Regions from separate parts of the Streptomyces sp. NPDC005863 genome, predicted to be linked through region 2. Evidence: riboswitches for the same ligand, from Rfam matches in the RefSeq annotation. Region 2 holds a riboswitch; the other holds the start of a gene.
The links. Region 2 has a riboswitch for cobalamin ahead of ACFYO9_RS37190 (ABC transporter substrate-binding protein). Riboswitches for the same ligand answer to the same signal wherever they lie in the genome.
Positions count from the first base shown of each region.

Region 1: linked by a shared signal. The riboswitch ahead of ACFYO9_RS02695 (ribonucleoside-diphosphate reductase subunit alpha) and the one ahead of ACFYO9_RS37190 (ABC transporter substrate-binding protein) in region 2 are both predicted to bind cobalamin.

Region 1 covers NZ_JBIAII010000001.1:640,926-655,478, reverse strand. The annotation lists gene ACFYO9_RS02725 (HD domain-containing protein) at 1-701, shown strand, start outside; gene ACFYO9_RS02720 (hypothetical protein) at 897-1,877, shown strand; gene def (peptide deformylase) at 1,940-2,596, shown strand; gene cyc1 (epi-isozizaene synthase) at 2,899-4,023, shown strand; gene ACFYO9_RS02705 (cytochrome P450) at 4,020-5,396, shown strand; gene ACFYO9_RS02700 (ribonucleotide-diphosphate reductase subunit beta) at 5,464-6,483, opposite strand; gene ACFYO9_RS02695 (ribonucleoside-diphosphate reductase subunit alpha) at 6,483-8,909, opposite strand; cobalamin riboswitch at 9,040-9,176, opposite strand; gene ACFYO9_RS02690 (GNAT family N-acetyltransferase) at 9,226-9,723, opposite strand; gene mctP (monocarboxylate uptake permease MctP) at 9,825-11,384, opposite strand; gene ACFYO9_RS02680 (DUF3311 domain-containing protein) at 11,459-11,728, opposite strand; gene ACFYO9_RS02675 (YbdD/YjiX family protein) at 11,850-12,047, opposite strand; gene ACFYO9_RS02670 (carbon starvation CstA family protein) at 12,044-14,185, opposite strand; gene ACFYO9_RS02665 (GntR family transcriptional regulator) at 14,297-14,553, opposite strand, start outside.
Region 2 covers NZ_JBIAII010000017.1:132,227-146,779, reverse strand. The annotation lists gene ACFYO9_RS37215 (cysteine synthase) at 347-1,300, opposite strand; gene ACFYO9_RS37210 (MoaD/ThiS family protein) at 1,313-1,591, opposite strand; gene ACFYO9_RS37205 (putative leader peptide) at 1,798-1,899, opposite strand; gene ACFYO9_RS37200 (ABC transporter ATP-binding protein) at 1,966-2,772, opposite strand; gene ACFYO9_RS37195 (FecCD family ABC transporter permease) at 2,769-3,827, opposite strand; gene ACFYO9_RS37190 (ABC transporter substrate-binding protein) at 3,956-4,933, opposite strand; cobalamin riboswitch at 4,977-5,150, opposite strand; gene ACFYO9_RS37185 (M67 family metallopeptidase) at 5,114-5,536, opposite strand; gene ACFYO9_RS37180 (amino acid permease) at 5,626-7,128, opposite strand; gene ACFYO9_RS37175 (DUF2017 domain-containing protein) at 7,510-8,115, opposite strand; gene clpS (ATP-dependent Clp protease adapter ClpS) at 8,223-8,537, opposite strand; gene ACFYO9_RS37165 (nicotinate phosphoribosyltransferase) at 8,629-9,957, shown strand; gene ACFYO9_RS37160 (isochorismatase family protein) at 10,125-10,709, shown strand; gene ACFYO9_RS37155 (hypothetical protein) at 10,857-11,165, opposite strand; gene ACFYO9_RS37150 (immune inhibitor A domain-containing protein) at 11,322-13,736, opposite strand; gene ACFYO9_RS37145 (hypothetical protein) at 14,228-14,512, shown strand.

The DNA of each region.
Region 1 (14,553 bases), on a different contig from region 2:
TGCGCGAGGAGCTGCGGGCCACGCTCGGCATCAGCTCCGCCGTCTGCGCGACGGGCGCCGTCATGGCGCTCGCGGTGGCCGTCGCGGGGCTCTGGGCGCTGCCCGTCTTCAGCCTCCCGCTGCTGCTCACCCAGCTCTCCTTCCGGCGGTACGCCGCGGTGCGGGCCACCTACCGGCAGACCATCGCCTCGCTGGCCAGGGCCACCGAGATCGCCGGATACACCCCGCAGGGTCACGCCCACCGGGTGGCGGGGCTCAGCCGGGCCGTGGGCCGTGACCTCGGGCTCTGCGCGGCGGACCTCGCCGTCCTGGAGCACGCGGCCCTGATGCACGACATCGGCCAGCTCTCCCTCGTCGACCCCGTCCCGGCCGGCGCCACCGCGGTGCTGCCCGAGGCGGAACAGCGCCGGATAGCCCTGCTCGGCGGCGCCGTGGTCCGCCAGACCGGGGTGGACGCCGCCGTCGCCGTCGTCGTGGAGCGCCAGGCGGATCCGTACCGCGAACAGCCCCTCACCGCACGTATTGTGCGGACCGCGAACGCGTACGACGAGATGGCGCGGGGAGAAGGACCCTCGGGAGCACTCGACGGGCCGCTCCAGGCCCTGGAGCGGCTGCGCCTGGCCACCGGCCACGACTACCAGCCGGAGGTCGTGGAGTCGCTGGCCAGGGTGCTGTCCAGGGACAGGGGAGGTGGCCCGTAGGGTCCGGGCGGGACGGGGAGGCCCACGGACGGGCCTTACCTGGTGCCCGGCTGGGTAACCCATGGGTAATGAGCGGCCGTCCGACCGTACGTGGTTGGATGCGAAGAAGAGGGTGCGCGGGGATCAGGACCCCGGGCGGCGCCCATCGACAAGTGACCGACGCAAGACGTGGCAGGCGGGAATCAGGCGGACATCGTGAGGATCTTCGGCAAGGGACGGCACCGGCCCTCCGCCTCATGGCGGCAGGCGACCGACCGCGCGTTCACGCTGATCGGCGACGGCCGGTACGAGGACGCGGGGGCGCTGCTCACGCGCGCGGCGGATCTCGAACCCTGGCTGTCCGAGTCCTGGTTCAACCTGGCGCTGCTGCACAAATTCCGGCACGACTGGGAACAGGCGCGGGCCGCGGGGCTGCGCGCCGTGGCGCTCCTGGACCGGTCCGCGGGCGCCCCCGACTGGTGGAACGTCGGCATCGCGGCGACCGCCCTGCAGGACTGGCCGCTGGCCCGCCGCGCCTGGCAGGCGTACGGCCTCAAGGTCCCCGGCGGGGTGGCCGCCTCCGGCGAGCCGACCGGCATGGAGCTGGGCAGCGCGGCCGTGCGGCTCTCCCCGGAGGGCGAGGCGGAAGTGGTGTGGGGCCGGCGGCTCGACCCGGCCCGAATGGAGGTCCTCTCCATCCCGCTGCCCTCCTCCGGGCGCCGCTGGGGCGAGGTCGTGCTGCACGACGGCGTCCCGCACGGCGAGCGGACGACGGCGGCCGGGCACTCCTACCCCGTCTTCGACGAGATCGAGCTGTGGGCGCCCTCCCCCGTGCCGACCTGGGTGGTCCTCCTGGAAGCGGCCACCGAGGAGGACCGGGACGCCCTGGAGCAGCTCGCGGCCGACGCGGGCTTCGCCGCCGAGGACTGGTCGTCCTCGGTGCGGCTGCTCTGCCGGATGTGCTCGGAGTCGCGGATGCCGAGCGACGAGGGCGACGGCGAGCATCTGGACCCGCACGACCACAGCGAGCCGGGCCATCCGGGGCCGCTCGGCCACCGCAGTCCGGGCGCGCTCTGGGTGCCGGAGCGCGAGTGCGGCCTCGCGGCGCCCGCCGCCCTGGTGCGCGGGCTGCTGGACGGCTGGGTCGCGGACAGCCCGGATTCCCGGGACTGGCGGGATCTCGAAGAGGTCTGCTGAGCGTTCGCCGTAGTCTGTACCGGCACAACTCTCGAGGGTTTCACGGAAGGCGTACGGCGGACATGGCGCAGGACACTGAGCAGCAGGCCATCGGCGGGGGCGGGGTGCTCCCCGTCGACGACGAGGGCTTCGTCATCGACACCGAGAACTGCGAGGAGCGGGAGACGGCCTACCGCGAGCGCGGCACGTACCGGCCGATCACCGTGGTCGGCAATCCTGTGCTGCACAAGGAGTGCAAGGACGTCACGGCCTTCGACGACGATCTCGCCAAGCTGATCGACGACATGTTCGTGAGCCAGCGCGTCGCCACCGGAGTGGGCGTGGCCGCCAACCAGGTCGGCGTCGACCTGAAGGTCTTCGTCTACGACTGCATGGACGACGACGGCGTGCGCCACGTCGGTGTGGTCTGCAACCCGGTCCTCCAGGAGCTGCCCGCCGACAAGCGCCGCCTGGACGACTCGGGCGAGGGCTGCCTCTCCGTCCCGACCGCCTACGCCCCGCTGGCCCGCCCGGACTACGCCGAGGTCACGGGCCAGGACGAGAAGGGCAACCCCATCAAGGTGCGCGGCACCGGGTACTTCGCGCGCTGCCTGCAGCACGAGACGGACCACCTGTACGGATACCTCTACATCGACCGCCTCTCCAAGCGGGAGCGCAAGGACGCGCTGCGGCAGATGGAAGAAGGCACTCCGCGCTACCCCGTGGTGGCCAATGACTGACGCACGCGACGCCTGAGAGGCGTGGGAACCGCGTGACACGAGCGGCCCCTGGTCGGGAACTACCCCCTGACCAGGGGCCGTTGGCGTGAACCGATCGCCTGTGCGAGCAGAACAGGCTGTCTGTGGCCCATATTCAGTCACGTACGGGGAGGTTCTCGGCACCGGGGGGTAGTGAATGGCGCAAATCTGTTCCCTGAACGGTCAGTTGTGGTGCTGAATGGAAAGCGCGGGGATACGCAACGGCGCGCGCCCGGTACAGCGGAAGGGGCGCGTGTCCTCAGGCGGCTGAAAGGGGAATGTTCGTGCCTGCATATTCCGGAAGCACTTCTCAGACACCACCACACACACGGCCAGGCACACCGGTGGTCACCGTCCCTCCGGCACTGGCCGTTCCGGTGATCGAAGCGACGTTCCCTCGCCGTCTGCATCCGTATTGGCCAAAGCTTCAGGAGAAGTCGCGGACCTGGCTGCGCGAAATGCGCCTCATGCCCGCCGACAAGGTCGAACGGTACGCGGACAGCCTGTGCTACACCGACCTGGTCGCCGGCTACTACATCGGCGCGCCGGACGCGTTGCTCACCGCGATAGCCGACCTCAGCAGCTGGTTCTTCGCGTGGGACGACCGGCACGACCGGGACTCGGTGCACGGCAGGGCGGCACAGTGGCGGCGGCTCTGCCGGGGCCTGCACGGCGCCCTGAACGACCCCCGGCAGTACCTGCACCACAAGGACCCGTTGGTCGCGGGGTTCGCGGACTGCGTCCGTCGCCTGTACTCCTTCCTCGGCCCCAGCTGGAACGCCCGGTTCGCCCGCCACTTCCACCCGGTGATCGAGGCGTACGACCAGGAGTTCAGGAACCGGCGCAGCGGCACCGTGCCCACCGTCGAGGCGTACGTGGAGCTGCGCCGCCTCACCTTCGCGCACTGGTCGTGGATCGACCTCCTCGAACCCACCGCACGGTTCGAGCTGCCGTCGGCCGTGCGGGGGCACCCCGCGTACCGGCGTGCGGCGCTCGCGACCCAGGATTTCTCGGCCTGGTACAACGACCTGTGTTCGCTCCCGAAAGAACTCGCGGGCGACGAGCTGCACAATCTCGGAATCAGCCTCATCCACCACGAGGGAATGACGCTCGAAGAGGCGGTGCGGGAAGTGCACCGGCGCGTCAGCCGGTGCGTCACGGAATTCATCGAGGCGGAACGGGATGTTCTTCTGCTCGCCGATGAATTGGCGGACGGAAGTCAGCACGGCAGGGAACTCTCGGACGCGGTGCAATCCTGTGTCTTCAATATGCGGAACTGGTTCTCGTCCGTGTACTGGTTCCATCACGAATCGGGCCGCTATCGGGTGGACAGCTGGGACGACAGGTCCGTACCGCCCTATGTGACGGAAGAAGCCGTGGCGGAAAACGAACTGGTGGGTGAGGAATGAGCATCGAGTCCGCAATACCTGCGTCGGCCACTTCCGGTCCTGATCCGCTGCGCACGCCACCCCTCGTCCGGGGCGGTGTGCCGCTGCTCGGCCACGCCTGGAACCTGGTGCGCGACCCCCTCGGCTTCCTCGCCGCGCTGCGCGACCACGGGGATCTCGTACGGATCAGGCTGGGACCCCGCACGGCGTACGCGGTCTGCGATCCGGAGCTCGTGGGCGCCCTCCTGAAGAACCCCGACTACATCGTCGGGGGCCCGCTCTGGGACACCCTGGAGGTGCTCCTCGGCAAGGGCGTGGCGACCAGCAACGGCAAGCTGCACCGGCGCCAGCGGCGCATGATGCAGCCCTCGTTCCGGCCCGAGCGGATCGCCGACTACGCCAAGGTGATGGAGGAGGAGGCGCGCGCCACGGCCGCCCGCTGGCAGCCGGGCGCCACCGTCGACGTGGGCGCGGAGATGTTCCGCACCGCCGTGCGCATCGTCTCGCGCTCGCTCCTGGAGGTCGACTCCATAGGGGAGAAGGCGGACCGCATCGCGGACTCGCTGCACACGGTGTTCGAGGGGCTCTACCGCCGGATGGTGCTGTCGGTGGGGCCCCTCTACCGCGTCCCGACCCCCGCCAACCGCCGCTTCGAGCGGGCGCTCGCCGATCTGCACGCGCTGGTCGACGAGATCATCGCGGAGCGTCGCGCGGCCGGGCCCGGCGCCCCGGACGACCTGCTCGCCGAATTGCTGCGGGCCAGGGACGAATCCGGGGCGCTCATAGCCGACCAGGAGATCCACGACAACGTGGTGTCGCTCGTCGTGGCGGGTGCGGAGAATGTGGCGTCGACGTTGGCGTGGACCTTCCATCTGCTCACCGAACACCCGGAGCAGGAAAGGCGGTTGGTTGAAGAGGTAAATTCCGTGGCCCCCGATCGCGCGATCACATTCGCCGATCTGGCGGCCCTGCCGCACACCCGCAATGTCGTCACCGAGGCGATGCGCATACGGCCGGCCGCCTGGATATTCACGCGCCGGTCGGTGGCCGAAACCGAACTGGGCGGCTATTCGATTCCGGCGGACGCGGACATCGTCTACAGCGTCTACGCGATGCAGCGCGACCCGCGTTCCTTCGAGCGGAACCTTGAGTTCGACCCGGACCGGTGGAATCCAGAACGCGCCGCCGCCGTACCGGAGTTCGCGATGATGCCGTTCAGTGTCGGCAACAGGAAGTGCCCCGGCGACCACTTCAGCCTGGCCGAACTCGCCCTGATCCTCGGGACGGTGGCCCCGAAGTGGCGCCTCGAACCGGTGGGGGAGACCGACACCGGCACCCGCGTCGGCATCACCCTGCACCCCAAGCGGCTCGTCCTGCGGGCCACCCCGCGCTGACCGCGGCCGTGTGCCCGCCCCGCCGAAGCCGACGGGACGGGCACAGGGAGGCCGCCGTGCGCCAGAGCTAGAACTCGTCGTCGAAGGAGACCGACCCCTCGACCGCGACCTGGTACGCGGAGGGCCGCCGCTCGAAGAAGTTGGTCAGCTCCTGGACGCCCTGCAGCTCCATGAAGGAGAAGGGGTTCTCCGAGCCGTAGACCGGCGCGAAGCCGAGGCGTTGCAGCCGCTGGTCGGCCACGCACTGCAGGTACTCGCGCATCGAGTCGGTGTTCATGCCGGGCAGACCGTCGCCGCACAGGTCACGGGCGAACTGCAGCTCGGCCTCGACGGCCTCCTTGAGCATGTCCGTGACCTGCTGCCGCAGCGCGTCGTCGAAGAGCTCGGGCTCCTCCTTGCGGACCGTGTCGACCACGTCGAAGGCGAAGCTCATGTGCATCGTCTCGTCGCGGAACACCCAGTTGGTGCCGGTGGCCAGGCCGTGCAGCAGGCCGCGGCTGCGGAACCAGTACACGTAGGCGAAGGCGCCGTAGAAGAAGAGCCCCTCGATGCACGCCGCGAAGCAGATCAGGTTCAGCAGGAAGCGGCGCCGGTCGGCCTTGCTCTCCAGGCGGTCCAGCTTCTCCACCGAGTCCATCCAGCGGAAGCAGAACTCGGCCTTCTCACGGATGGAGGGGATCTCCTCGACCGCGTCGAAGGCCGCCGCACGGTCCTCCGGGTCGGGCAGATAGGTGTCGAGCAGCGTCAGATAGAACTGGACGTGCACGGCCTCCTCGAAGAGCTGACGGCTCAAGTACAGCCGCGCCTCGGGGGAGTTGATGTGCTTGTAGAGGGTCAGCACGAGGTTGTTGGAGACGATCGAGTCGCCGGTCGCGAAGAACGCGACCAGCCGGCCGATCATGTGCTGCTCGCCGGGCGAGAGCTTGGCGAGGTCGGCGACGTCGGAGTGGAGGTCGACCTCCTCGACGGTCCAGGTGTTCTTGATCGCGTCCCGGTAGCGCTCGTAGAAGTCCGGGTAGCGCATGGGGCGCAGGGTCAGCTCGAAGCCCGGGTCGAGCAGGTTCTTCTCTGAGTTGGTGGTGCTCATTACTGGCAGGCCTCGCAGGACTCGGGGTTTTCCAGGGAGCAGGCGACGGCGTCTTCGGGGGTCGCCTGCGCGGGGACGGGGGCGGGGGCGGTGGCGGCCGTGTTCGAGCCGCCGGCCGCGCGCGCGATGCGGGTGGCGGGGCGCGAGCGCAGGTAGTACGTGGTCTTCAGGCCCTGCTGCCAGGCGTACGCGTACATCGAGGAGAGCTTGCCGATGGTCGGCGTCTCCAGGAACAGGTTGAGCGACTGCGCCTGGTCCAGGAACGGGGTGCGCGCGGCGGCCATGTCGATCAGGCCGCGCTGCGGCAGCTCCCACGCGGTGCGGTACAGCGCGCGGACGTCCGCCGGGATCCAGCTGAAGCCCTGCACCGAGCCGCTGGCCTCGCGCAGCGCCTCGCGGGTCTGCGCGTCCCAGACGCCCAGCCGCTTCAGCTCCTCCACCAGATAGGCGTTGACCTGGAGGAACTCACCCGAGAGCGTCTCGCGCTTGAAGAGGTTGGAGACCTGCGGCTCGATGCACTCGTACACGCCGGCGATGGACGCGATGGTCGCGGTCGGCGCGATGGCGAGCAGCAGCGAGTTGCGCATGCCGGTCGCGGCGATACGTTCCCGCAGCGCCGCCCACCGCTCCGGCCAGGTCAGCTCCACGTCGTAGTGGTCGGGGTGCAGGATGCCGCGTGCGGTGCGGGTCTTCTCCCAGGCGGGCAGCGGGCCGCTCCGCTCGGCGAGGTCGGCGGAGGCCTCGTACGCGGCGAGCATGATGCGCTCGGCGATGCGGGTGGAGAGGGCGCGCGCCTCGGGGGAGTCGAAGGGCAGCCGCAGCTGGAAGAAGACGTCCTGCAGACCCATCGCGCCGAGGCCCACCGGGCGCCACTTGGCGTTGGAGCGGCCGGCCTGCTCGGTCGGGTAGAAGTTGATGTCGACGACGCGGTCCAGGAAGGTGACGGCCGTGCGGACGGTCGCGTCGAGGCGCTCCCAGTCGATGTCGCCGTTCTCCACGAACGCGCCGAGGTTGACCGAGCCGAGGTTGCAGACCGCCGTCTCGCCGTCGTCCGTGACCTCCAGGATCTCCGTGCACAGGTTCGAGGAGTGCACGGTGTGGCCGGGCTCGGCGGTCTGGTTGGCGGTGCGGTTGGCGGCGTCCTTGAACGTCATCCAGCCGTTGCCGGTCTGCGCGAGGGTGCGCATCATGCGGCCGTACAGCTCACGGGCCGGGATGGTCTTCTTGGCCAGGCCCGCGGCCTCCGCCGCGCGGTACGCGGCGTCGAAGTCGTCGCCCCACAGGTCGACGAGGCCCGGCACGTCGGACGGCGAGAAGAGCGACCACGGCAGGTCGGCGGCGACCCGGCGCATGAACTCGTCCGGGATCCAGTGCGCGAGGTTGAGGTTGTGCGTGCGGCGCGCGTCCTCACCGGTGTTGTCGCGCAGCTCCAGGAACTCCTCGATGTCGGAGTGCCAGGTCTCCAGGTAGACCGCGGCCGCGCCCTTGCGCCGCCCGCCCTGGTTGACCGCGGCGACCGAGGCGTCCAGCGTCTTCAGGAACGGCACGATGCCGTTGGAGTGCCCGTTGGTGCCGCGGATCAGCGAACCGCGGGAGCGGATCCGGGAGTACGAGAGGCCGATGCCACCCGCGTGCTTGGAGAGCCGGGCGACCTGGTGGTAGCGGTCGTAGATCGAGTCCAGCTCGTCCAGCGGGGAGTCGAGGAGGTAGCAGGAGGACATCTGCGGGTGGCGGGTGCCGGAGTTGAAGAGCGTCGGCGAGGACGGCAGGTAGTCCAGGCGGCTCATCAGGCGGTACAGCGCGGCGACCTCGTCGAGCGCGCGGACGCTGCCGTCCTCGGCCAGGCCGCTCGCCACGCGCAGCATGAAGTGCTGCGGCGTCTCGATGACCTGCCGGGTGAGGGGGTGGCGCAGCAGATAGCGGCTATGCAGCGTGCGCAGGCCGAAGTAGCCGAAGCGGAAGTCGGCGCCGTCGGCGAGCGCGGTGTCCACGAGCGCGTCGAGCCGGGCGGCGTGCGCGGCGACGAAGTCGGCGGTGCGGTCGGCGATCAGGCCCTCGCGGTGGCCGACCGCGATCGACTCGGTGAAGGAGCGCACGCCCTGCGTGGCGGCCTCGGCGGCGACGGAGAGGGAGAGCAGCCGGGCGGCGAGCTTGGAGTACGCCGGGTCCTCGGAGATGAGCCCCGCGGCCGCCTCGGTCGCGAGCGTGCGCAGCTCCGCCTCGTCGGCCCTGGCCGAGCGGCCGCGCAGCGCGGCGGCGGCGACCCGGCCGGGGTCGGCGTCGGGGAGGTCGGCGGTGAGGTCGGTCAGGGTGCGCAGCAGCGCGGTCCCCGGCGCGTCGGCACCCTCGGTGCTGTCGGTGCTGTCGGTGCTGGCACTGGGTCGCGGTGCCCGCGCTGACGCAGGTTCGGCAGGCGCGATGGTCACGTGGAGCTCTCCCTCGCTCGGCTCTGGGCCTGCGCGAGGGGACGGCACACACGGGCGCACCCGGACAGGGCGGCGTACCGCGTCCACCGGCCCATTCCACGAGGCCCGGACGGTCGGCACCCGGGCCGGACGGCACGGGTGCGCTGCCGGCAGGTCTTCGGACTCCGCGTACGACAAAGGCGTACACGTCCACCGTTGCGGGACAGTTCCGGACTTGCACCGGATTCCCCTGCGGCGACAGCGAGCACGAGCATACATCTTGTGTCGGCTCGCGGAAGCAGGCCCACATCTTGTGTCGGATCGCGGAGGGTGGGGCCTAGAGTGTCAACGCGTAGGTGAGCAGCGGGAGGTCGGGCAGCGGGCACCAGTCGCGCTCCGGGGTCCGCACGAAGCCGAGGCGTTCGTAGAGCCGGTGTGCGGTCCGCATGGAGGGCGAGGAGGACAGCACGAGCCGGCGCCTGCCCGCCTCCCTGGACCGCTGCAGGCATGCGCGGACGAGCAGTTCGCCGACCCCGCGGCCGCGCGCCGCGGGCGAGACCGCCAGCATGCGGATCTCCGTCTCGTCGCCCCGCGCGATGTCGGCCAGCGCGCCGCCGGACGGCACGAAGGTGACCCCGCCGAGCAGCGCGCCGTCGTCCGCCACGGCCACCAGGATCTCGGCGTGCGCCGCGCGCCCCGCCACGTCCCGCAGCACGGGCAGGTAGTGGTCCTCCGCGCCGTAGTCCAGGTGTCCGTCGTCGAGATAGGCCTGCGCGGTGAGGTCGCCCAGCGCCGCGTACTCCTCGGGGTGTGCCGCTCTGATCGTGATGTCCATGGGGCGCAGTGTGCAACAGCGCACGACAAAGGGCCGCCGGTTTTCCGGCGGCCCTCGTGCGTCGGCGGTGCGGGAGCGGACTCAGCCCCGCGGGAGCGGGGTCAGTGGCCGGCGCCCGCGGTGGCCGGGGGCAGTTCCTCCACGACGCCGGGGTCGCCCGCGTCCGCCGTGTAGTCCTCCGGAGACGTCTCGTCGACGCCCTCGGGGGCCTTCAGCGCCTTCAGGACGAAGGTGAGGACCACGGTGACCACCACGTTCAGGACGAAGGCGGTGAGGCCGATGTAGCCGATCTCGCCGATGCCGGGGATCGTGTCGGACGAGCCGCCGAAGTGCTTCTGCGTGGGCGAGGCGACGCCGTACGCGGCCAGCGTGCCGTAGACCATGCCGACCGCCCATCCCGCGAGCAGCGCCCAGCGGTGGAACCACCGGGTGAACAGGCCGCCGACCAGCGCGGGCATGGTCTGCAGGATCCAGATGCCGCCGAGCAGCTGGAAGTTGATCGCCACGGTCTTGTCCATGCCGAGGACGAAGATGAGGGCGCCCACCTTCACCAGGAGCGAGACCAGCTTGGAGACCTTGGTCTCCTGCTCGGGCGTCGCGTCGGGCTTGATGAAGTCCTTGTAGATGTTGCGGGTGAAGAGGTTCGCGGCCGCGATGGACATGATCGCGGCGGGCACGAGCGCGCCGATGCCGATCGCGGCGAAGGCGACGCCGGTGAACCAGTCGGGGAACATGTCCTCGAAGAGCTGCGGGATGGCCAGCTGACCGTTGTCGACCTTGACCCCGGCCGCGATCGCCATGAAGCCGAGCAGCGCGAGCAGGCCCAGCATCAGCGAATAGAGCGGCAGGATCGTGGTGTTGCGGCGGATGACGTTGCGGTTCTTGGAGGAGAGCGTCGCCGTGATCGAGTGCGGGTACATGAAGAGCGCGAGCGCCGAGCCGAGCGCCAGCGTCGCGTACGTCCACTGGCCGGCCTCGGGCGGCGCGAGGGCGCCGCGCGGTTTGCCCGTGCCCTCGTTGACCACCCCGAAGGCGTCGCCGGCCTTGGCGAAGATGTCGTCGAAGCCGCCGAGCTTGATCGGGATGTAGATGATCGCGACGGTGATGACGAGGTAGATCAGCCCGTCCTTCACGAACGCGATCAGCGCGGGCGCGCGCAGCCCCGAGGAGTACGTGTACGCGGCGAGCACCGCGAACGCGATCAGCAGCGGCAGGTCCTTGACGAACCAGTTGGTGTCCGGGCCGCCACCGATGCCCATGACGTCGAGAACGGCCTGGATGCCGACCAGTTGGAGCGCGATGTACGGCATCGTGGCGAGGATGCCGGTGACCGCGACGGCCAGCGAGAGACCCTTGGAGCCGAACCGCCCGCGCACGAAGTCCGAGGTGGTCACGTAGCCGTGCTTGTGCGAGACCGACCACAGGCGCGGCAGGAAGGTGAAGATCAGCGGGTAGACGAGGATCGTGTACGGGACGGCGAAGAAGCCCGCCGCGCCCGCCGCGTAGATCGCCGCCGGGACGGCCACGAAGGTGTACGCGGTGTACAGGTCGCCGCCGAGCAGGAACCAGGTGACCCAGGTGCCGAACGACCGGCCGCCCAGGCCCCATTCGTCCAGGGACTGCGTCTCGGCCCTGCGCCAGCGCGCGGCCAGGAAGCCCATCGCCGTGACCGCGACGAAGAAGAAGATGAAGACCCCGAGGGCGACGCCGTTCACGCCGCCCGATGCGAGTGTGGTCACTTTCCGGCACCCCCCTGGGCCTGCGCGGCCTTGCGGGAGCGCTGGTCACGCTGCCACAGCTTGTACGCGGTCATCGTCAGCACCGTGGAGATGAGCACCCACAGCATCTGGTACCAGTAGAAGAACGGGATGCCGATCAGGGCCGGGTCGATCTTGGCGTAGGAGCTCACCCACAGCATCGCCACGAAGGGCGCGACAAGGCAGACGGCGATGACCACGCGGACCGGTGTGACGACCGGTCTGTTCACTTCCGGCGCATCTGACATGTCGCGGCTCCGTTCCCTCACTTATCCCATGCTTAACGTGCGGGAAATCTAAGCCACAGTCTCGCGGTATGGAACCCCCGTCCGGATAACGGACGGGTCACCCTCCGTGCGATGTCCCTGCTCAGCAGCAGCGGAACCCCTGCCGGGGGTCCGACTCCTGCTGGTCCGTCCGCATCCGCTCGAATGCGCGTCGGCTGGGGACGGTTGCGTCCGGATGGTCCCTGCGGATATGAGCCACGTACCGCTCGTAGGCGCTCTCGTCCGTCAACTCCCTGACGTACCAGCGCATCCAGCGCACTCCGCGCAGCAGCCAGGTCACGGCGTCACACCCTCGCGGTCCCGCTCGCGCCGTTCCTCCTCTTTCTCCTCGCGGGTCGCGAAGAGTCCGGCCGGGGCGGTCAACCGCGATTCCACGTACGGGGCTTCCGTGAGCCGGGAGGCCTCGGGGGCGCGGACGTGCCGGACGCAGACGCGTGCGGCGTCCACGATCACGACGACGACGAGCAGCGCGAGCACCGCCGAAAGGACGCCGTCCACCGTGGAGTTGGTGACGACGGTGTGCATGTCGTCCATGGTCTTGGCGGGCGGCAGGATCTTCCCGTCGTCGATGGCGTCCCGGTAGTCGGCGCGCTGCTGGAAGAAGCCGACGCGCGGATCGTCGGAGAACACCTTCTGCCAGCTCGCGGTGAGCGTGACCGTCGCGTCCCAGGCGAGCGGAACCGCGGTGATCCAGGCCCACTTGAGGCGGCCGGACTTGACCAGCAGCGTGGTGCAGAGCGCGAGGGCGACGGCGGCGAGCAGCTGGTTGGCGATGCCGAAGATCGGGAAGAGCTGGTTGATCCCGCCGAGCGGCTCGTGCACGCCGACCCACAGGAAGTATCCCCACAGGCCGGTGACGGCGGCGCTGGTCAGCAGCAGACCCGGCTTCCAGCTCATGTTTCTGAAGGGTTTGTAGAGGTTGCCCAGCATGTCCTGGAGCATGAAGCGGCCCACGCGGGTCCCGGCGTCCAGCGCGGTCAGGATGAAGAGTGCCTCGAACATGATCGCGAAGTGGTACCAGAAGGCCCGCAGCGAGCCGCCGGTGACCTTCGAGAAGATCTCCGAGACGCCGACCGCGAGGGTGGGCGCGCCGCCGGTCCGCGACAGGAGCGAGGACTCCTCGACCTGCCGGGCGGCCTGCGCCAGATCGGCCGGCGAGATGGTGTACCCGAACCCCGCGACGGCCTTCGACGCCTCTTGGACGGTGTCGCCGACCACACCGGCCGGCGCGTTCATCGCGAAGTACAGGCCGGGGTCGATGATCGAGGCGGCGACGAGCGCCATCACGGCGACGGCCGACTCCATCAGCATGGAGCCGTACCCGACCATCCGGACCTGCGTCTCCTTCTGGATCATTTTCGGCGTGGTGCCCGAGGAGATCAGCGCGTGGAAGCCGGACAGCGCCCCGCAGGCGATGGTGATGAAGACGAAGGGGAAGAGCGAGCCCGCGAAGACCGGACCGTCGCCGCGTGAGGCGAAGTCGGTCACCGGGTCCATCTTCAGCGTGGGCAGCGTGACCACGACGCCCACGGCGAGCAGCACGATCGTGCCGATCTTCATGAAGGTGGAGAGGTAGTCGCGCGGCGCGAGCAGCATCCACACCGGCAGGATCGAGGCGATGAAGCCGTACGCCACCAGCCAGATCACCAGCGTCGACGGGGCCAGCGTGAAGGTGTCCGCGAGGGAGGACTCCGCGACCCAGCGCCCGCCGACCAACGCGAGCAGCAGCAGCGCGACACCGATCAGGGAGACCTCGCTGACCCGGCCGGGCCGCAGGACCCGCAGGTAGAAGCCCATCAACAGGGCGATCGGAACCGTCATCGCGATGGAGAAGGTGCCCCACGGCGACTCGGCGAGCGCGTTGACGACGACCAGCGCGAGCACCCCGAGCAGGATGATCATGATGGCGAAGGTGGCGAGCAGCGCGGCGGCCCCGCCGAACGGGCCGATCTCCTCGCGCGCCATCTGCCCGAGCGACTTGCCGTCGCGCCGCGTCGAGAAGAACAGCACGACCATGTCCTGCACGGCGCCCGCGAAGATCACGCCGGCGATGATCCAGATGGTGCCGGGCAGATATCCCATCTGGGCGGCGAGCACCGGCCCGACCAGCGGGCCCGCGCCCGCGATCGCCGCGAAGTGGTGGCCGAGCAGCACCCGGCGGTCGGTCGGGTGGAAGTCGATGCCGTTGTCGAGCCGCTCGGCGGGCGTGGCCCGCCGCTCGTCGACCTTGAGCACCTTGTACGCGATGAACTTCGAGTAGAAGCGGTACGCGACCGCGTACGAGCCGACGGCCGCCGCGACCATCCAGGCGGCCGACACCTCCTCGTCGCGAGCGAGGGCCAGGACGGTCCAGCCCGCCGCGCCGATCAGCGCGACGAGGGACCAGATGACGATGGATCGGGGATTCGCGGTGCGCACCGGGTCGTCCTCCCGTTCATCTTGCGATGACGTTCATCGTGCGATGACGGGAGGAACGTAGAGCAGCGCGGTGATGCGCGCCAGACCCCCTGGGGGCGCGGTGCGCGGGCGTCAGTCCGTGGGGCGCTTGAGGCGCGCGACGAACTTGTAGCGGTCGCCGCGGTAGACCGAGCGCACCCACTCCACCGGCCTGCCGTTCCCGTCCAGCGAGTGGCGGGAGAGCAGCAGCATCGGCAGGCCCACGTCGGTGCCGAGCAGGCCGGCCTCGCGGGGGGTGGCGAGCGAGGTCTCGATGGTCTCCTCGGCCTCCGCGAGGTGCACGTCGTACACCTCGGCGAGCGCGGTGTAGAGCGAGGTGTACTTGACCA
Region 2 (14,553 bases):
TTGAGGACGAGCTCGGCGCAGTCGGCGATCCACCCCAACCCCGTCCCACCCCCCAAGCCCGTCCGGCGCTTGAGGACGAGCCTGGCGCAGCCGGCGATCCACCGAGCCACGTCACGCCCCCAGCCCGTCCGGCGTTTGAGGACGAGCTCGGCGGAGCCGGCGCATCGACCGAGCCCCGTCACCCCTGAGCCTCTTCGTCGCGGCTGTCTCAGCCCGTCCGGCGCTTGAGGACGAGCTCGGCGCAGCCGGCGAACCGCCCCAGCCCCGTCCCACCCCCCAAGCCCGTCCGGCGCTTGAGGACGAGCCTGGCGCAGCCGGCGAGAACCGTTCCCCGGGGCGGCAAGCCCTACGCCCAGAGTTGGCCCTGCAACGTTTCGATCGCCGCCTCCGTCGTCTCCGCCGTGTAGACGCCCGTCGACAGGTACTTCCAGCCGCCGTCGGCCACGACGAAGACGATGTCGGCCTGCTCGCCGGCCTTGACCGCCTTCCTGCCTACCCCGATCGCCGCGTGCAGCGCCGCCCCCGTGGAGACGCCCGCGAAGATCCCCTCCTGCTGGAGGAGTTCGCGGGTGCGGGTCACCGCGTCGGCCGAGCCGACCGAGAAGCGGGTGGTCAGGACCGACGCGTCGTACAGCTCGGGGACGAACCCCTCGTCGAGGTTGCGCAGGCCGTACACGAGGTCGTCGTAGCGGGGCTCCGCCGCGACGATCTTGATGTCCGGCTTCTGTTCGCGCAGGTAGCGGCCGACGCCCATGAGCGTGCCCGTCGTGCCGAGGCCCGCCACGAAGTGGGTGATGGAAGGGAGGTCGGTGAGGATCTCCGGGCCAGTCGTGGCGTAGTGGGCGCCCGCGTTGTCCGGGTTGCCGTACTGATAGAGCATCACCCAGTCGGGGTGCTCGGCGGACAGTTCCTTGGCGACGCGAACAGCCGTGTTGGAGCCGCCCGCCGCCGGCGAGGAGATGATCTCGGCGCCCCACATGGCGAGCAGCTCGCGCCGCTCCTGGGAGGTGTTCTCCGGCATGACGCACACGATGCGGTAGCCCTTGAGCCTGGCCGCCATGGCGAGCGAGATGCCGGTGTTGCCGGAGGTCGGCTCCAGGATCGTGCAGCCGGGCGTCAACCGGCCGTCCTTCTCGGCCTGTTCGACCATGTGGAGGGCGGGCCGGTCCTTGATGGAGCCGGTCGGGTTGCGGTCCTCCAGCTTGGCCCAGACCCGGACCTCGTCCGAGGGCGAGAGCCGCGGCAGGCGGACGAGCGGCGTGTTGCCGACCGCGGCGAGCGGGGAGTCGTAGCGAGGCATCCGGGATCGGGCCTAGACCATGCCGCCGGCGACGGCCGGCAGGATCGTGACGCTGTCGCCGTCGGCGAGCTTCGTGGAGATGCCGTCGAGGAAGCGGACGTCCTCGTCGTTCAGGTACACGTTCACGAAGCGGCGCAGCTTGTCGCCGTCCACGATGCGCTCGGCGATGCCGTTGTGGCGCGAGTCGAGGTCGGTGAAGAGCTCGGCGAGGGTGTCCCCGCTGCCCTGGACGGCCTTCTCGCCGTCGGTGTAGGTGCGGAGGATGGTCGGGATGCGGACCTCGATGGCCATGCTGGGGCTCCTGTCGTGGGTCGAGAAGTGCGAAGAGTGCGAAGAGTGCGAAGAGTGCGGGAAGTACGAGGAGTGCGAGGAGTGCGAGGAGTGCGAGGAGTGCGAGAAGTACGGGTGGCGGCGCGCCTGCTGCGCTGTGCCCGCCGTGGTGCGGTGCCCGGTGGCACGCGGACGTACGGAGTGCGACGGCGCCACGGCCGTGCGGTTCAGCGGGAACAGATCGCGCTGGCGAGGCGGCACAGGTCGACGTGCAGCCGCGCAACGAGCAGTGCGCCCGGCGTCTTTTCGCTCACGTCGTGGGGAACCATGCGGTCATCGTATCGATTCCCGGTCCGGATCCCGGAGTGTGATCTCAGCTGGTGGACGGAATCCGTTCAGGATGCGGGCGGCGGCAGATAGACGACCGTCGGGGCGCCGGTCAGCGGATGGGTGCTGACCTCGGCGGTCACCCCGTACACGGTGGCGAGCAGCTCGGTGGTGAGGACCTCTTTCGGCGCCCCGGAGGCGACGAGTCGGCCGCCGTCGAGGACGTACAGGCGGTCGCAGAAGTACGCGGCGAGGTTCAGGTCGTGCAGGGCCAGGAGGTTCGTCGTGCCCAGGCCCCGTACGAAGGAGAGGATCTCCAGCTGGTAGCGGATGTCCAGGTGGTTGGTGGGTTCGTCGAGGACGACCAGGGTCGGCTCCTGGACCAGCGCGCGGGCCACCAGCGCGCGCTGCCGCTCGCCGCCGGAGAGCGAGGGGAAGGCGCGGTCGGCGAGCTCCTCGACGCCGACCCGGGCGAGCGCCGCCGCGACGAGCGTGTCGTCGGCGGCCGTGTCGGCCTCCCAGAACCGCTTGTGCGGGGAGCGGCCCATCGCGACGACCTGCCGGACGGTGAGTTCGAACGCCGTCTGCCCGTCCTGCGGAACCGTGGCGAGGCGGCGGGCGCGCGCCTTCGCGGACAGCGTGTGCAGGTCGTCGCCGTCGAGGAGGGCGCGGCCCGCGGTGGGGCGCAGCGTGCCGTACACGCAGCGCAGCAGGGTGGTCTTGCCGCTGCCGTTGGGTCCGACGACGCCGACGGTCTCGCCGGGGTCGGCGGTGAGGTCGACGGCGTCGACGAGGAGACGTCCTTCCACCTCGTACGAGAGTGCTTCGGCGCGCAGCGCGCCGACCGTCCGGGGCGGATGGGGCGGATGGGTCATACCGCCACTCCTTCGGGGCGCCGCCGCAGCAGCCACAGGAAGAACGGTCCGCCGGTCAGCGCGGTGAGCACGCCGACGGGGATGTCCTGCGGGGCGACGACGGTACGCGCGGCGAGGTCGGCGGCGACCAGGAAGACCGCGCCCATCAGCGCCACCACCGGGAGCAGGGCGCGGTGGGCGGCGCCGACCAGCATGCGGGCGGCGTGCGGCACCATCAGGCCGATGAAGCCGATGGCCCCGCTGTAGGCGACCAGGACGCCGGTGAGCAGCGAGACGAGGACGAAGACTCCGGCGCGGAAGCGGGCCGCGTCCAGGCCGAGGACGGTGGCGCCCTCCTCGCCGGCGAGGAGCAGGTCGAGGGGGCGGGCCAGAGCCATCAGGAGGGCCGTGCCGACGAGCAGGGCCGCGCAGGGCAGGGCGATCATGCCCCAGCGGGCGCTGCCGAGTCCGCCGAGCGTCCAGTACAGGACTTCCTTGAGGTGGTCGGCGCTGTCGGCGGTGACCAGGATGAGGCTGGTCAGCGCGGTGAGGATGTACGAGACGGCGACGCCCGCGAGGATCAGCCGGCCGGTGGCGAAGCCGCCGCCGCTCCTGGCCAGCGAGTAGACGAGGACCAGGGAGATCAGGGCGCCCGCGAAGGAGGCGGCCGGGATGGTGACGGTGGTCGACAGGGCTGCGCCGAGCCCGAAGACGCCGCCGAGCACGATCGCGGAGACCGCGCCGACGGAGGCGCCGGAGGAGACGCCGAGCAGGAACGGGTCGGCGAGGGGGTTGCGGACGAGGGCCTGCAGGACGGTGCCGATGACGGCGAGTCCCGCGCCTACGGCTGCGCCGAGCAGGACCCTGGGGAGGCGGACGTCCAGCACGATGGTGCGGAAGGGGGAGGGCTCCGCCCTGCCCGTCAGGGCCTCGACCACGTCGCCCGGCGGGATGCGGACGGAGCCCAAGGCCAGCCCGGCGAGTATCGCTGCCGCGAGGGCCACGGTGAGCCCTGTCAGGGTGAGGAGGCGGCGCCCCCGTGCGTCCCGTCGATCGCCCTTCGGGCTCGTCCTCAAACGCCGGACGGGCTGAAAGATCCGCCCCACGGGCTGGATGAGTCGCCCCGCGGGCTGAAGGATCCGCCCCGCGGGCTGAATGAGTCGCCCGACAGGCTGAATGAGCCGCCGCGCGGGCTGGATGCCCCTCACAGCTGCGCCGCCAGCTTCCTCACCGCCTGCGGTGCTCGTACGCCGGTGACCACGTCCGACAGCCGCAGCACCGCGAAGCTCTTGTTCTTGACGGCCGGGACGTCCTGGAGGGCCGGGTCGTCCAGGAGGCGCTTCTTCTTCTGGGCGACCGTCGTCGCGCCGTAGTCGAGGATCAGGATGGTCTCGGGCCCGCGCTCGACCACCTTCTCCCAGGAGGCGTCGGTGAAGGACTTGTCGACGTCGGCGAAGACGTTGCGGCCGCCGGCCCGTTCGATGATGTCGTTGCCGATGCCGCGGCCGCCCGCGGTGAACGCGGTCTTGTCGCCGCTGTCGTAGACGAAGACGGAGTGCCGCTTCTTGCCCCGGGACTTCGCCGCGGTGGCGGCCAGTTCGCTGCGGGCGCCCTCGACCCACTTCTCGGCGCGGCCGCGCACCCCGAAGGTGGCGCCGACCTCGCGGACCTCGCGGTAGACGTCGTCCATGGAGACCGGCTTCTTCGCGCAGCCCTCGACGTTCAGGCGGGTCTTGATGCCCGACTTGGCGAGCGCGGGGCGGCCGCGGCCGTCGCCCGCGAGGAAGGCGCTCGGGTAACCGCCGTACACGAAGTCGGGGTTGGCGGCGAGCAGCTTCTCGTACGAGGGGTACTCCTCGGCGAGCGCGGGGCGTGACGTGTACGCCTTCTCGTACTTCGGCAGGACCTTGTCGTCGAGGTAGGCGGTGCCCGCGATGCGGTCGGCGAGGCCGAGTTCCAGCATCACCTCGGTGGTGTGCTGGTTCATGGTGACGGCGCGCTTCGGGGGTGCGTCGTACGTCGTCCGCACACCGCAGTTGGTGACGGTGTACGGGAATCCGGCGGCCTTGGCGGCGGGTTTCGCGTCACCTCCGGAACCGGAGGACGAGCACGCGGCGAGCGGGACGAGCAGGGTGGCCGCGGCGAGTGCGCGTATGCCGGGGTGGCGGTGACGGCGGGACATGGCTGAGCTGCCTCCTCCAGGGGATTTCCGCGTCCCCTGTGTTGCGTGGAGAAGGGCGGCAGGTCAGTTCCTGACTCCCCCGGCCCCGGCGCTGCTTGCCGGGTGGAACGGGGTCACAGTGGCGGGACCGTGCCGGGTTCGCACCGGCTTCCTGGGTCCTGCCGCCCTCATGAGTAAAGCTCAGTATGCCTCGACGACCTTTACCTCTTCCTCGGTGACCTCGCCGTCCACGATCCGGTACGAGCGGAACTGGAAGGGGCCCGCGCCGTCGGTGTCGGCGGTGGAGACCAGGACGTAGTGCGCGCCGGGCTCGTTGGCGTACGTGATGTCGGTGCGCGAGGGGTAGGCCTCGGTCGCCGTGTGCGAGTGGTAGACGATCACCGGCTCCTCGTCGCGGTCGTCGAGATCGCGGTAGAGCTTGAGCAGGTCACCCGAGTCGAACTCGTAGAACGTGGGCGAGCGCGCGGCGTTGAGCATCGGAATGAACCGCTCGGGCCGGTCGGTGCCCTCCGGTCCCGCGACCACGCCGCAGGCCTCGTCGGGGTGGTCCTTGCGCGCGTGCGCGACGATCTGGTCGTGGAGGGCCTGGGTGATGGTCAGCATGGGAGCCAGGATAAGCAGAGGGCCCGCATCGTACCGAAGTGTGGTACGGGCGGGCCCACATGCTGGACAGCGGCCTTGGGGACGGCCGGTCAGTCCTTGTCGAGCGGGTCCCTGTCGGACGTACCGCCCTGGACGCCGACCTTCTGCCGGTTGAAGGCCGCGGCCTGCGGGTTGCGGCTCTTGAGCACCAGGTACGACACGGTCAGGATCGCGGCCCAGACCGGGGCGGCGTACAGCGAGATCCGCGCGTCCTTGTCGACGCCCATCATCACGATGACCATGCCGATGAAGAGCAGCGCGAACCAGCTGGTGTACGGGGCTCCGGGCGCCCGGAAGGTGGACTGCGGCAGCTCGCCGCGGTCGGCCTTGCGGCGGTAGCGGATCTGGCAGCACAGGATCATGATCCAGGCCCACATGCCGGAGATGGTCGCGAAGGAGACGACGTAGTTGAACGCCTCGCCCGGCCACTGGTAGTTGATCCAGACGCCGACGAGCATGAACGCGGCCGAGACGGTGGTGCCGGTCAGCGGCAGGCCGTTCTTCGTGAGCTTGGTGAAGAACTTCGGGCCCTGGCCGTTGAGCGCCAGGTCGCGCAGCATGCGGCCGGTGGAGTACATGCCGGAGTTGCAGGAGGAGAGCGCGGCGGTGAGGACCACGAAGTTCACGATGGCGGCGCCGACGCCGAGACCCATCTCCTCGAAGGCCTTCACGAACGGCGAGACGCCCGGCTTGAATGAGGTCCACGGGACCACCGACAGGATCATGATCAGCGCGCCGACGTAGAAGACGGCGATGCGCCACGGCACGGTGTTGATGGCCTTGGGCAGGACGGTCTTGGGGTCCTTGGACTCGCCCGCGGTGACGCCGACCAGCTCGACGGCGAGGAAGGCGAACATCACGATCTGCAGGGTCATCAGCGTGGAGCCGATGCCGTTGGGGAAGAAGCCGCCCTCGTCCCAGAGGTGGGTCACCGACGCGGTGTCACCGGCGTCGGAGAAGCCGATGGTGAGGATGCCGACGCAGATCAGGATCATGCCGATGATGGCGGTGACCTTGACCATCGAGAACCAGAACTCCAGCTCACCGAAGAGCTTCACGGAGATGAGGTTCGCGCCGTACAGGATGACGGTGAAGACGAGCGCGTAGGCCCATTGTGGGAACGAGTCGTGGGTCCAGTACTGCATGTACTGGGCGGCCGCGGTGACTTCCGTGATGCCGGTGACGACCCAGAAGAGCCAGTACGTCCAGCCGGTCACGAATCCGAAGAACGGGCCCATGAACTCGCGTGCGTACTCCGAGAAGGAGCCGGACACGGGCCGGTACATGAGGAGCTCGCCGAGCGCCCGCATGATGAAGAAGATGACGAGGCCCGCGATGGCGTACGCCAGGATGAGGCTGGGACCGGCCTTGTGGATGGCCTTGCCCGCGCCGAGGAACAGGCCGGTGCCGATGGCACCGCCGATCGCGATCATCTGGATCTGCCGGGCTCCGAGCCCGCGCTGGTAACCCTCGCCCTCGCCGGACGGGCCGCCCTGCACGACACCATTGCCGCCAGGCTCGCCGTGGTGCTCTTCGACCTGCACTGAGGTCATGGTGACGCCTTTCTCCATGCTGATCCGCGCCCGCACATCTGCGTTGTGGCTGCGGATCAGGTCCTGATCCCCCCGGATATGGATGGAGTGCTACCGGCGGTCTGCCGGCTGAAGCGCCCTCGGCGACATGGGTGGCGTCGCCGAGCGGTCGTGAAGATGTATCACGGTGAACGAAGTGAGGAAATGAGCCACCTGTGGCGCAGAACACAGGGAGAAGCGGACAAAGCGCCCTAGACATGGCAAAGCAGGGCAATGCCGTGACGCGATCGTTATCCGGATTTGAGGATCCGCTGAGCGAACGGCCCGCCCGATGAACGGAACCTGTCTACTACAACAAATTTTGCTGCCCTCTGCACCTAAGTGTGGCGAGGGCCGCACCGATCAGTCCAGCAACGTCCCGACCAGGGTTTCCTGCAGTCCGCCCAGCCAGAGGTAGGCCATCACCATGGGCTTGCGGGGGTCGCTGTCGGGGAGCCGGTAGAGCAGATCGACGTCCTCCTCGTCGGTGACCTCCAGGCGGGTGCCGATCGCGAGCCGTAGGTCGTTGAGGGCGCCGAGCCAGTGGCGGGACTCCTCGACCGACAGTTTCAGGACAGCTCCGCCGTCGCCGGCGGCGGTCGTCGCGTCCAGGCAGCGGATCACCACGAGGGCGTCGTCGCGCTTCTTGGCCCGCAGATCGTTCTCCGTGAAGCGGCGGAACTCCGCGGAGTACGCCCGCGTTTCGTCGGGGCCCCCCGCCGAACCGTCCTCGCCCCCCGGGCCGCCGTACGCGTCGGGCAGCAGGCGCTTCATCACCGGGTCGGCGGGCGGCTCGCTCGGCCCCTCGGCGAAGAGCTCCGCGAGGGGGTCGTCGGAGACCTCGCCGCCCGGCCCGGGACCGATCAGCTCGAGGAGCTGCACGGCGAGGGAACGGATGATCGAGATCTCGACCTCGTCGAGCGCGACGGCTGCGCCGCCCCCCGGCATCGGTTCGAATTGTCCTGGCATCAGATGCGTCGCTGCTTCCGGTCCGTACGCGGCGGGCGGTCCGCTCCTCGCGGCCCGCTTCTTGCGGTCCCTGCGCGCGGTCCCTGCCGGGCCCCGCGCGCGGTCCCCTACTTGCGGTCCTGCTGAAGGGTGGCCCAGAGGCCGTAGCCGTGCATGGCCTGCACGTCGCGCTCCATCTCCTCGCGGGTGCCGCTGGAGACGACCGCGCGGCCCTTCTGGTGCACGTCCATCATCAGCTTCGTGGCCTTCTCCTTCGAGTAACCGAAGTACGTCTGGAACACGTACGTCACGTAACTCATCAGGTTGACCGGGTCGTTGTGGACGAGCGTGATCCAGGGGACGTCCGGTTCGGGGACGACCATGGCCTCTTCGGCCGATTCCGGTCGGGTGATTTCTGCGGGAGCCGTACTCACCCGGCCCATGCTGCCACCCCGCGGAGCGCCTCGCACAAATGGCCTCCCGCGCGCCCCGCGAAATCGTCAGAGTGACGAGATTGGGGGTAGCATCCTTCGTATGAACACAGCGGACCTTGGCCTGCCGGTGGATGTTCCGTCGACAGCGCTCTTCACCGACCAGTACGAGCTGACGATGCTGCAGGCCGCGCTGAAAGCGGGGACCGGGGACCGGCGTTCGGTCTTCGAGGTCTTCACCCGCAGACTCCCCGAGGGCCGGCGCTACGGCGTGGTGGCCGGAACGGGACGGGTCCTGGACGCCGTGGAGAACTTCCGCTTCGACGCCGACGTCCTCGGCTTCCTGCGGGAGCGCGGCATCGTCGACGAGGCGACCCTCACGTGGCTGGCCGACTACCGCTTCGGCGGCGACATCTGGGGCTACCCCGAGGGCGAGGTCTACTTCCCCGGCTCGCCGATCCTGCGGGTCGAGGGCTCCTTCGCGGAGTGCGTGCTCCTGGAGACGGTGATCCTCTCCATCCTCAACCACGACTCGGCCATCGCGGCCGCGGCCTCCCGGATGTCCTCGGCCGCCGGCGGCCGGCCGCTGATCGAGATGGGCGCCCGCCGCACCCACGAGCTGGCCGCGGTGGCCGCGTCCCGCGCGGCGTACGTCGGGGGCTTCGCGACCACGTCGGACCTGGCGGCCGGGTTCCGCTACGACATCCCGACCGTCGGCACCAGCGCCCACGCGTTCACTCTGCTGCACGACAACGAGCGCGACGCCTTCCAGGCCCAGGTGGACTCCCTCGGCCCCGGCACGACCCTGCTGGTGGACACGTACGACGTGACGGAGGCGGTCCGCACCGCCGTCGAGGTCGCCGGGCCCGAGCTCGGCGCCGTCCGCATCGACTCCGGCGACCTGCTGCTCGTCGCGCACCGGGTACGCCAGCAGCTGGACGAGCTCGGCGCGACCAAGACGAAGATCGTCGTCACCTCCGACCTCGACGAGTACGCCATCGCGTCGCTCGCGGCGGCGCCCGTGGACGCGTACGGGGTGGGCACGCAGCTCGTCACCGGGTCCGGGCACCCCACCTGCTCGATGGTCTACAAGCTGGTGGCCCGCGCGCACTCGGCGGACCCGAAGGCGCCGCTGGAGCCGGTGGCGAAGAAGTCGATGGGCGCGAAGTCGTCCCTCGGCGGCCGCAAGTGGGCGGCGCGGCGCAGCGACGCGTACGGGGTCGCCGAGGCGGAGGTGGTCGGCACGGGCCCGGTCCCCGCGGACCTCGCCGACCGCACGCTCCTGGTCGAGCTGGTCAAGGGCGGCGAGATCGTCGCCCGCGAGCCCCTCGACACGGTCCGAGCCCGCCACACCGCGGCCCGCGCCCACCTCCCCCTCTCGGCGACCCAGCTATCGCGCGGCGAGGCGGTCATTCCCACGGAGTACGTCTGACCCAGGGAGTACGTCTGATCCACGGAGTACGTCCGAGGGGGCCACGCGGCCCCTCGTCGGATGGTGGGCCGGCCCCCTCCCGGAACGTGTGTGAAGTCTCTACGCTCGGTTCATCCGGCCGAGTCCCCCACCGGTCCCCCGCCCTGCCGAACCGAAGGACACCCGCCATGCGCCGCGCACTGATCGTCGTAGACGTGCAGAACGACTTCTGCGAAGGCGGCAGCCTCGCGGTCGCCGGTGGGGCGGACGTGGCCGCCGCCATCACCGAGCTGATCGGCCAGGGCCAGCCGGGGTACCGGCACGTCGTCGCCACCCGCGACCACCACATCGACCCGGGCGACCACTTCTCCGACCACCCCGACTACGTCGACTCCTGGCCGCCGCACTGCGTGGCCGGCACCGAGGGCATCGGGTTCCACCCGAACTTCGCCCCCGCGGTCGCCTCCGGCGCGATCGACGCGGTCTTCTCCAAGGGCGCGTACTCGGCGGCGTACAGCGGCTTCGAGGGCGTGGACGAGAACGGGCTCTCCCTGGCGCGGTGGCTGCGGGAGCGGGAGATCACCGAGGTCGACGTGGTGGGCATCGCCACGGACCACTGCGTTCGCGCCACCGCTGTGGATGCGGCGCGGGAAGGGTTCCGGACGACCGTGCTTCTGGACCTCACGGCGGGGGTCGCGGCGGCGACCACGGAGGCGGCGATGGCCGAGCTCCGCTCGGCCGGGGTGGAACTCACGGGCAAGCCCGTCGTCTGACCTGCGGGCCGGTGGGGGCTTGTCGCGCAGTTCCACGCGCCCCTGAGTGGTCCTGCGTACCGCCCGAGCGAAGGTGCCGTTCAGGGGCGCGGGGAACTGCGCGACCGGCCACGGCGGGCCCGCAGACGCACGACAACCAGCAGAGTCTCAGAGCGGGAGTCTCCGCAGGGCTCGGATCGGGTGCCAGAGCTCGGACGCATCGTCCCGCGCCGTGCGCCATATGAGGCCGTCCGGATGGTGCAGCACCGCCGTCACCTCGTCCGGCGTCGGCGGTTCCGCGTTGCCCCGCAGGTACACCGCCCGCATGCCCAGATTCCGCAGCCTGGTCAGGGCCCGCGCCCGGTTCACGGCGTGCACGATCATCCTGACCGTGCCGCCGGCCGGCTGCGGGCTCGGCAGGGTCAGCGCCACCACCACGCTGCCGTTCGGCAGCTTGCAGAAACCTCCTGCGGACATGTTTCGTCACACCCCCGTGAGACATCGCACGGGGCCGTGGACCGGTCTGTCCGGGCCCCGCGTCAATAAGAAATCCTCAGGACGCACCTAAACACGATCGGCCGCCGCCCGCTAGGGGGCGACGGCCGATCATGGCTTGACCTGCGAAAACGCTAGTTACTTCCTGGAGGGGCCCACCTGGACCGTGATCGAGGAGCCGTCCTTCGGCTGCTTGATGATCTTGATCTGAGTGTTCGTGTCAGTGACCTTCACACTTCCGGTGGGGTTCTCCTTGTACCAGTAGGTGCCCTTGTGGTCGTCGAAGACCGGGACACCCTTCTGGGACTTGATCTTGAGCGCGACGTCCGCGTTGTGGAGCGTGAACTTGTCCGTCGCGAACTTGCTGAACGGCGCGTCGAACGGCTGGATCTTGTTCCGCAGAACCGTGCCGTCCTTCCACTTCAGCGGCTTCGCGTGCGCGTCCACCGGCAGGATCAGGCCCTCGCCCGGGTGGGCGCTGGTGTTGTTGTCCTTCTGCGAGGTGTCCCACTGCCAGACCATGAGGCCGGTCTGGTACGCGTAGTGCTCGACCCAGTCGGGACGGGTCCGCGAGAAGCCGAAGTTGTACGGGCCGACCTTCAGGGTCTTGTCGTACGAGACGTACTGGCGGTTCTCGGCGAGGTAGTACTGGTCGTACTTCTTGGTGAAGGACTCGCCGATGCGCGAGAAGCCCTTCGCCGTCCAGCCGTTGTCGTCGCCCTCGGCGCCGTCCTCGAACAGCTTGGTGCCGTCCGCGGTGACCGCGATGGCGTCCGCGGCGAAGCCCTTGCCGCCCGCGCCGCCGTCGGTGGAGTAGCGGAAGCGGACGTCGATCTTCTTGCCCGCGTAGGCGTCGAGCGGGAAGACCAGCTTCTTGTACGCGCCCGAAGCACCGGTCAACGCGGGCTTGTCGCCGGCGTCACGGGTGATCGGCTGGCCGTCCGCGGTACCGTCCACCGGCGTCCAGTTGGCGCCGTTGTCCGTCGAGACCTCGGTGTAGAGGTAGTCGTAGTTGGCCTCGATGTCCCACCAACCCTGCAGCGAGAGATCGGCCTTGGACTTGCCGGTCAGGTCGACCGAGCGGGTCAGGGTGTTCTTGAGGTCGTCGCCCTGGTCGCTCCACCACTGCTTGGTGCCCTCGGCGGGCTTCACGACCTTGGTGGTGACGGACTTCTTCGGCAGGTCGACGACGAGCGCCTGGCGGTGGCGGGTGTTGTACTCCGAGACGCCCAGCTTGTGCTCGGACGTCGTCGCGGCCTTCGCCTTGGCGTAGTCGAGCCAGCCCAGCTGGAACTTGTCCCAGGCGGTCATGTCGCCGGGCATGTCGCCGATGGCGTCCTTGCCGGTGCCGAGCCAGGAGCCCGCCGACATCAGCGACCAGAAGCCGACCGAGTTGTCGCCCTTGCCCGTGGTGTCGTACAGGTCGGGCAGGCCCAGGTCGTGGCCGTACTCGTGGGCGAAGACGCCGAGGCCGCCGTTCTCCGGCTGCATCGTGTAGTCGCCGACCCAGATGCCCGTGTCGCCGATCTGGGTGCCGCCGGCCTTGTTGTTGCCGGGGCCGGTGCTGCCCGCGTCGTTGCCGTACGCGTACCAGCGGTGCGCCCACAGGGCGTTCTCGCCCTCGGCGCCGCCGCCGGCCGACTCGTCCTCGCCCGCGTGCACGAGCTGGAAGTGGTCGATGTAGCCGTCCGGCTCGTTGAAGTTGCCGTCGCCGTCGAAGTCGTAGCGGTCCCAGAGGTCGTACTTGGCCAGGTCCGCCTTGATCTGCGCGTCCGTGCGGCCCTTGGCCTTCTGGTCCTTGGCCCAGGCGGTCACGCCGTCCTTGACCGCGTCCCAGACGTTCGGGCAGTTGGTGTCGCCGCAGTAGTTCGAGCCGTAACGCGCCTCGTTGTTCTCGACCTTGACCCAGTCGGAGACCTCACCGTCGACCGAGTAACGGCCCGAGGAGGTCTTCTCGTAGTAGGTCTTCAGCGAGTGCTTGGCCTTGCCCTTGGCGTCCTTGCCCTTGCCGAAGTACAGGTCCTGGAAGTGCTTCTGGTTGTAGTCCTTCTGCCAGGCCGTGCTGTTGTCCTTGGCACGGTCCGGCTTGGCTATCTTGTTGTGCGCGGGGCCTGCCTTGCCGCCGTACTTCTTGACCGGCGGCTGCGGGCCGTCGGGCCCGTCCGGGTCGTACATGGTCGTGTCGTCGACCTTGTTCCCGAACTCCACGAGGATCGTGAAGATCTTGTCGGTCTTCTCCCGGCCCAGCTCGACGTACTTCTTGTCGTCGAGCTTGACGACCTGGGAGCCACCCTTCTTCTGGACCTTGGCGTCGCCCGCGACGACCTGCTGCAGAGCCGCCTTGCGCTGCTGCGCCTGCTGCTTGCTGAAGGGTCCGTCGAGGTCGTGGTCGACCTGCGCCTTGGTCCGCGACGGGTCCTGGCGGTCGATGGCCGGAGCCCCCGACGAGGTCCCGCCGTCGGCCGAGGCCGTCGCCGCAGAGAACGTCGCGGCGGCAGCGGCCATCGCCACGGCCACCGCGGTGGCTCTGAACGTCCGTGTTCTGGCTGTCACTTGGTGTTTTCCTCCCCCGCGCCCGCGCGAAAATGGCGGACCGAGATCCCGGTCGGAGGAGGTCCGCGCGCGATGTACGCGTCACAAGTGACGACATTCGACCGGAAGTACGGGAGAAAAGACAGACCTTGACTTGCACAGGCCAAGTGCACTATGCAGAAGCGGAACACCGCTATGCGGACACGGCACACGCCCCGCCGGAGCGGGCCAACGGGCGCGCCGCACCGTCCACTTGATGGACGCCATGAACCCGTGCGCCCCCTGTGCTGCTGCACCGTGGGTTAGGTCACGCTTACCAACCGTTCCCGTCGGGCATGGTGCGGAATAGAGTCAATCGACGGTGCGCCACCGCGCTGGGCGACACATCCCAAGTCGCCGCCGTCAGGCACCCTTTGATTCGCAACAGCCGTTCCCACACCCGCATCCGCCCCCATGGCTCACAAGGCGTGGGGGGATCACTGCCGAGGACGGATCACGTCATGCCGCGTCCCATGCCACGTCCGACCACCGCACAGATCACCTACGGTTCGGTGACCGTCATCCTGTCGACCCTCGCGATGCTGCTGCTCTCCCAGACCGCCTCGGGAGTCGGCATCGCCGTGATAGCCATGGCCGCGCTCGGCCTCGGCTTACTGGTCGCCATGACGGTGCCGCTGCCGAAACAGCCCGCGGCGCCCGCCGCCCGCACCGCGCCTGCGGCCGCCCCCGCCGGCGACCGCGTCCCGGCGCAGCGCTCCGTGCTCGCCGACTCCGTACGCGAACCGGCGGGCCCGTGACCCACGGACCCGCCACCACCACCTGACGCCGATGGGCGCCG